DNA from 2 places in the Janthinobacterium sp. GW821-FHT03C10 genome. Region 1 is predicted to be linked to the other one. Evidence: riboswitches for the same ligand, from Rfam matches in the RefSeq annotation. Region 1 holds a riboswitch; the other holds the start of a gene.
The links. Region 1 has a riboswitch for thiamine pyrophosphate ahead of AC07VH_RS09435 (TonB-dependent siderophore receptor). Riboswitches for the same ligand answer to the same signal wherever they lie in the genome.
Positions count from the first base shown of each region.

Region 1 (3,401 bases):
TGGAATTCCAGGCCCTTGCGGATCTGGAACAGGCTGGCCGCCAGCATGAAGTCCGGCGTCACATCCATCTTGGCGCCCAATTCGATCTGCTTCGAGCGGCTCGGCGACAGTTCTTCGTTGGCATTCATCGCCTTGCGGTCGGCCGTGCCGCCATGTTCCATGCCCTGCGAATAGGCCGCATACACGGACACATTGTCGAGCGGAGTGTAGACGAGCGAGACGTTCGGCAGCAGGAAGTCGTGCTTGGCGCGGATTTCCGTGTCGGCCTTCAGCACGTACTGGTAGCCGTCGACATTGATCTGGCGCAAGCCGCCATGCAGCTTCCAGTTCGGCGCCAGGCTGACGATATCCTGCACGAAGACGGAGTTTTCCGTATCCTTGCGCACCAGGCGCACGGGACCCGTGACGCCGGGCGACGTGCCGACGATCTGCGGCTGGTAGATATTGCTCACGCCCACCCAGTCGTACACGTACAGGCCGGCGCGGTCCTTGCGGCGGAAGGTCGAGACGCCGGCCGTGAAGTCGTGGCGCAGGGAACCGGTGGCGAACTTGCCCTGGATCATGGCTTGCGCGCTCAGCGGCTTTTTCGTCTCGCCCAGGCTGCGGTAGTCGTACACGTCGTAATCGCCATTGCCGCAGAAGCCGGGGTACAGGTCTTGTCCGCTGCAGCCGTACGGGAAGGCCGTGTAGTCGTCGCGCTTGAACGAGTGCTGGTTGGCCGACAGGGTGGCGTGCCAGTCGTCATTGAAGGCGTACTGGAAGCGCAGGCCGATATTGCTGGTGACGGTTTCCACGGGGCGCGTCCACGGCTGCAGGTTGAGCATGGCGTCGGCGCTGATGCCGGTTGGTAAGGTTTTATTGTTCAGCAGCTGGAAGCCGGGCGCCGTGGCCTGCGCCTTGTCCTGGTAGTCGGCATCGAGCTGCAGCAGGGCTTGCGGCGAAATCTGCCAGTCGAAGGCGCCGGAAATGAACTTGCGGTTGCCGTCCGCGCCCTTGATGTAGGAGCGCAGGCGTTCGGCCGCCACGTTGACCCGGTAGCCGAAGCGCGTGTCTTCCAGGCGTCCGCCCAGGTCGACGGCGCCGTACAAGGTGCCCCGTTCGCGCGTTTCCACGGTCACCGTGCGCAGCGGCGCGGCGGTGGGGCGCTTGACGATGAAGTCGATCACGCCGCCCGGCGCGGCCACGCCCGCCTGCAAACCGGCCAGGCCTTTCAGCACTTCGATGCGTTCCTTGTTTTCCAGCGGAATTTGCGTGTCGCCAGGAATGGCCACGCCATCCTTGCGGTAGCTGGAATTGTTGTCGAGCTTGAAGCCGCGGATCGTAAACTGTTCCGCATAACCGACGGCGTTGTAGGCATCGTTGATGCTGGCGTCGAGCTTGACGGCATCGCTGAGATTGCGGATTTGCAAGTCCTGCATGTCTTTTTGCGAAATGACGGTGACGGACGCGGGCGTCTGCAGCAGCGGCGCGTCGGAAAAGCCACCCACGGAGGCGCGCTTGGCGGCCGGCGCCTTGCTGGCCGTGACGACGACTTCGGCCATGCTTTGCGCCTGCGGGTCGGCGGCTTCGGTGGTGTCATTCGCGGCGAAGGCCGGCGCGGCAAACGCGTGCAGGATGGCCAGTGTCAGGACGGAAACAGATAAATTCGGTGTGGACATAGATTGCTCGTGGTTCAAGCCGGCTCTGGGAAAGAGCACGGCAGGCTGCTTGTTCGGCTGGCGCCAACGCAGGAGCTATCAAAGGAGGGAGGTACTTTGCGCTTTCCTTCGCTGGCATTATCCAGATCAGGTACGAAGGGTATCTCTCACCCGGATGACTGCTCCAGGACCCCTAGCGAACTGACAGCTTAGCATGAAGCACGGCCGGCTGTCCCCCTGGCCGACCGTTTTACAACAGTGTGGCGCGAATCTATAAACTGAGTTCCAGCACCTTGCGGCTGACGGCCGGCGTCACTTCGCGCTGTTCGCCCAGCGCCGTCATGCCATGCGCTTCCAGGGCGGACACGACGGCGTCCACGCTGGCATGGTTCAGGCCATAGTCGGCCAGGCGCGTCTTGACGCCCATATGGCGGAAGAAGAATTCCGTGCGCGCGATGGCGGCCTCGATGCGGCCATCCTCGTCGCCGCCATCGAGGCCCCACACACGGGCCGCGTATTGCAGCAGCTTGGCGCGCTTGGCCTGCTTGCGCACGCGCAACATGCTGGGCAGGATGATGGCCAGCGTCTGCGCATGATCGAGCTCGTACAGGGCCGTCAATTCGTGGCCGATGGCGTGCGTGGACCAGTCCTGCGGCACGCCCACGCCGATCAGGCCGTTCAAGGCCAGGGTGGCGCTCCACATCACGTTGGCGCGCACGTCGTAGTCGTCCGGGTGCGACAGGGCTTTCGGGCCTTCCTCGATCAGGGTCAATAAAATGCCTTCGGCGAAGCGGTCCTGCACGGACGCGTTCACGGGATAGGTCAGGTACTGCTCCATCACATGCGCAAACGCATCGACGACGCCATTGCCCACCTGGCGCAACGGCAAGGTGAACGTCTTCGACGGGTCCAGCACGGAGAATTTCGGATACACCTTGCGGCTCATGAACGAGCGCTTTTCCTGCGTGGCCTTGCGCGTGATCACGGCCGAGCCGTTCATTTCGGAACCCGTGGCCGGCAAGGTGAGCACCGTGCCGAAGGGCAGGGCGGCCTCGACGATCTTGCCGCCCTTCGCCAGGATGTCCCACGCTACGCCCTCGTGCAGGGCGGCGGCGGCGATGAACTTGGTGCCGTCGACCACGGAGCCGCCGCCGACGGCCAGCAGGAAATCGATGCGCTCGCTTTTCACCATGGCCACGGCCTGCATCAGGGTTTCATAGCTGGGATTGGGTTCGATGCCGGCAAATTCCAGCACCGTGTGGCCGGCCAGCGCCGCCCTGACTTCATCGTAGACGCCGTTCTGCTTGATGCTGCCGCCGCCGTAGGTCATCAGGACCCGCGCCTGCGGCGGGATCAGGCCGGCGATGGCGGCGATCTGGCCCTGGCCGAAGAGGATTTGCGTCGGATTGTAAAAGTCGAAATTGAACATGGGGCTCCCGCTGCCGAGGTGTAGGCTGTTGCTGAGTCATGATTATGGCCGAACGGGTGAAATCGTGTCGTGGACGCTTGAGCTTTTCGCCCGCGCGGTGGAGAATGCAGCCGATGTCACCACCACGCGAAAAGGAATGCGCATGACCACCGTCCCACTGGAAGAATCCGGCTTGCCGGCCACCGCGCTCGACATGCATCGCGCCATCGGCGCCGCCATCGCTGCGCTGCAGGCGCTGGACTTGAACAGCCAGCGTTTCGAGGCGTGCACCGACCCCGAACTGCGCCGCGTGCTGGCCCACGCGGGCGACACTAGCCGCAAGGAAGCGGCCATGC
Region 1 covers NZ_JBWKUN010000002.1:352,705-356,105, reverse strand. The annotation lists gene AC07VH_RS09435 (TonB-dependent siderophore receptor) at 1-1,658, opposite strand, end outside; TPP riboswitch at 1,745-1,842, opposite strand; gene AC07VH_RS09430 (iron-containing alcohol dehydrogenase) at 1,909-3,066, opposite strand; gene AC07VH_RS09425 (ferritin family protein) at 3,209-3,401, shown strand, end outside.

Region 2 (3,401 bases), on a different contig from region 1:
TCGAAATGCGTGTACAGGAACGATTCCTGGTGGTGCGCCAAACACCATTTCGCCATGATGGAACCGCCGCGCGAGACGATGCCCGTCAGGCGCTTGGCCGTCATCGGCACGTAGCGCAGCAGCACGCCCGCGTGGATGGTGAAGTAATCGACGCCCTGCTCGGCCTGCTCGATGAGGGTGTCGCGGAAGATTTCCCACGTCAGATCTTCGGCCTTCCCGTTGACCTTTTCCAGCGCCTGGTAGATGGGCACGGTGCCGATGGGCACGGGGCTGTTGCGCACGATCCATTCGCGCGTCTCGTGGATGTGTTTACCCGTGGACAGATCCATGACGTTGTCGCCGCCCCAGCGGATGGCCCAGGTCATTTTTTCCACTTCCTCGCCGATCGACGAGGTGACGGCGGAATTGCCGATGTTTGCGTTGATTTTCACCAGGAAATTGCGACCGATGATCATCGGCTCGACTTCCGGGTGGTTGATGTTGGCGGGAATGATGGCGCGGCCGCGGGCGATTTCCTCGCGCACGAATTCCGGCGTGATTTCCGCCGGGATGCTGGCGCCGAAGGACTGGCCCGGATGCTGGCGGCCCATCAGGTCGGCCAGGCGCTCACCCATGGGGCCGGAAGCTTTCAGTTCGCGCAAATACTCCTGGCGGCGCATGTTTTCGCGGATGGCCACGAATTCCATTTCCGGCGTGATGATGCCTTGGCGCGCGTAATGCATTTGCGTGACGTTCTTGCCGGCGATGGCGCGGCGCGGCTTGCGGTGCAGATTGAAACGCAACTCGGCCAGCTTCGGGTCCGCCAGGCGGGCGATGCCGTAGTCGGAGGTGGGGCCGGGCAATTCTTCCGTGTCGGCCCGCTCCATGATCCACGGCAGGCGCGGCGTGTCGAGGCCGGAGCGGATGTCGATCTGCACGTCCGGGTCCGTGTAGGGGCCGGAGGTGTCGTAGACGTAGATGGGCGGATTCTTTTCGCCGCCGAACGACGCTTCCGTGTCGGACTGGCTGATTTCGCGCATGGGCACGCGGATGTCGGGGCGGCTGCCTTCGACGTAGATCTTGCGCGAATTGGGCAGCGGCGCGATGGCGGCTTCGTCGACCGTGGCGGTGGCGGAGAGGAATTTCGGGTTGGCGTTCATTTTGGCTCCTTGGCTAGACTATTTTTAAGCCTGGAGCCAGCTAAGGAGGTTCGGAATTACGCACGCGGAAAGGCGGGGTGCGTTCATCCTAAAGCTTCCCTTCGCTGGCATTATCCAGATCAGGTTCGGAGGGTATTTCTCACCCGCGCTTGCACTGTGTTTTCACAGCGAAAGGCAGGACCCCTAGCGTTTGCCGCCTTGCGGCAGCGAGCCAATTATACGCGGTTCGCGCCGCGTGGCCAGATGATTTCTTGCCGGTGTCGTGTTTGCGCATCTGCTGCAATGCAGCAGACGGCGTCGCGCTTATTTCTTCTTGCCCCAGCGCCAGGCGGTCGGTTCGCCCTTCAGCTGGCAGATGAAAATGAGCACGGCGACGATGGCCACTTCATACACGATATAGCCGACGAGCATGGTTTGCGGCGGGAACAGGAAGGCGCCGCAGGCGAACAGCGCCAGCGCGGCCAGAAACACCAGCCAGCCCTGCCAGGTGATGGGCAAGCCCCAGCCCCAGCCATAGGTCTTGGCGGGGAACCAGTAGGAGGGAGATTTGTCAGTCATGATTTTTCCTGGTCAATATCAATACCGCCAAGTATAAATCACGCTCCCCGCAAGCGCTCCGTGACATCGAGGCCGATGCCGCGGTAGCCGATGAAGCGGCTGCCATTGTCGAACATCGGTTCGCCGCTGACCTGCAGATACTGCGTGCTGCCGTCGAGGTTGGTGCGGCTGTAGATGAAATCGAGGAACGGTTCGCGCGCGGCGATCTTGGCGTCGAGCAAGGCGCGCTCGGTGGCGTTCCAGCGCTGCGGCTCTTCCTCGCTGCCGATGCCCAGCATTTCAGCCACGGGGCCGGAAAAGCGCGTCAAATTGCCCTGCGCATCCTGCTCCCAGTACCAGTCGGACGACAGTTCCGTGAAGCGCTGGAAGCGCGCTTCGCTTTCGCGCAGCTCCGCCGTGCGGTCTTCCACCATCTGTTCCAGCGACTTGTTGTATTCGGCCAGCTTCTGATACAGCAAGCGCACTTCCAGCATGTTGTGGATGCGCGTCTTGACTTCCACCAGGTCGAAGGGCTTGCTGACGAAATCCTTGGCGCCCGCCTGCAGGGCGCGCAGCTTATGGCCGGGCTGGGCCGTGATCACCAGCACGGGCAGGTAGCTGCCCGCCTCGATGTCGCGCAAGCCTTCCATGACTTCGAAGCCATCCATTTCCGGCATCTGCAGGTCGAGCAGGATCAGGTCGTAGCGGTGCTGCTGGTGCAGCGCGCGCACGGCTTGCGGGTCCATGGTGGAGGTGATGCGCGTGTAGCCGGCATTGCGCAGCACCTGTTCCAGCAGCATGACGTTCGCCTCCTGGTCATCGACGATGAGGATGCTGGCGTTCAGGATCTCGGTGGCTTGAAGCATGGCGGTATTCCTAAAATTGAGTGCTGAATCAGCGTATTGCGTGAGTGTCGTCGGCCAGGCCGTGCGCGGCTGCATGGTGCAGGGCCACGTCGAGCGCGTCCATGAATTCGACGACCTTGATCGGCTTGGTCAGATAGCGGAAGAAGCCCGCTTGCAAGCCTTTTTCGATGTCGCGCGGCACGGCGTTGGCCGACAGGGCCATGACGGGAATGTGGCGGGTGAGGGGATCATCATGCAGGATGTGCAGCGCGCCGTAGCCGCTGATGCCGGGCAGGTTGATATCCATCAGGATCACGTCGGGCTGGTAGGTGCGCGCCAGGTCGATGCCCAGGTGCGCATCGATGGCCGTCAGCAGTTTCAAGTCGCTGCGGCGGGCGATCAATTGCTCGACCAGCGCCAGGTTGGCGGGATTGTCTTCCACGTACAGCAAGGTGCGCAGGCTTTCCTGCGGCTCCTGCACCTGCGGCAGCGCATCGCCGTCGCCCAGCACCAGTGCCGGCGCGCTGCTGGCGGCCAGCTCGAACCAGAACGTGGTGCCCACGCCGACGGCGCTGTCGACGCCGATGGTGCCGCCCATCAATTCGACCAGTTGCTTGGTGACGACGAGGCCGATGCCCGTGCCCTCTTCCGTGCTGTTTTCCTGTCCCAGGCGATTAAACGGCTGGAACAGCTGCGCCACCTGGGCCGCGTCGAGGCCGGCGCCGCTGTCGCGCACGCTCACGCGCACGCGTTCGCCATGCCCGCTGCATTCGACGGTGACGGCGCCGCCGCCCTGGTTGTATTTGATGGCGTTCGACAGCAGGTTGATCATCACCTGTTTTACGCGCGTGCGGTCCGCATGCACATAAAAAGCCTTGCC
Region 2 covers NZ_JBWKUN010000008.1:137,438-140,838, reverse strand. The annotation lists gene thiC (phosphomethylpyrimidine synthase ThiC) at 1-1,139, opposite strand, end outside; TPP riboswitch at 1,219-1,334, opposite strand; gene AC07VH_RS24260 (hypothetical protein) at 1,443-1,697, opposite strand; gene AC07VH_RS24255 (response regulator) at 1,736-2,542, opposite strand; gene AC07VH_RS24250 (hybrid sensor histidine kinase/response regulator) at 2,571-3,401, opposite strand, start outside.
Region 2: another riboswitch for thiamine pyrophosphate. It lies ahead of thiC (phosphomethylpyrimidine synthase ThiC); the one in region 1 lies ahead of AC07VH_RS09435 (TonB-dependent siderophore receptor).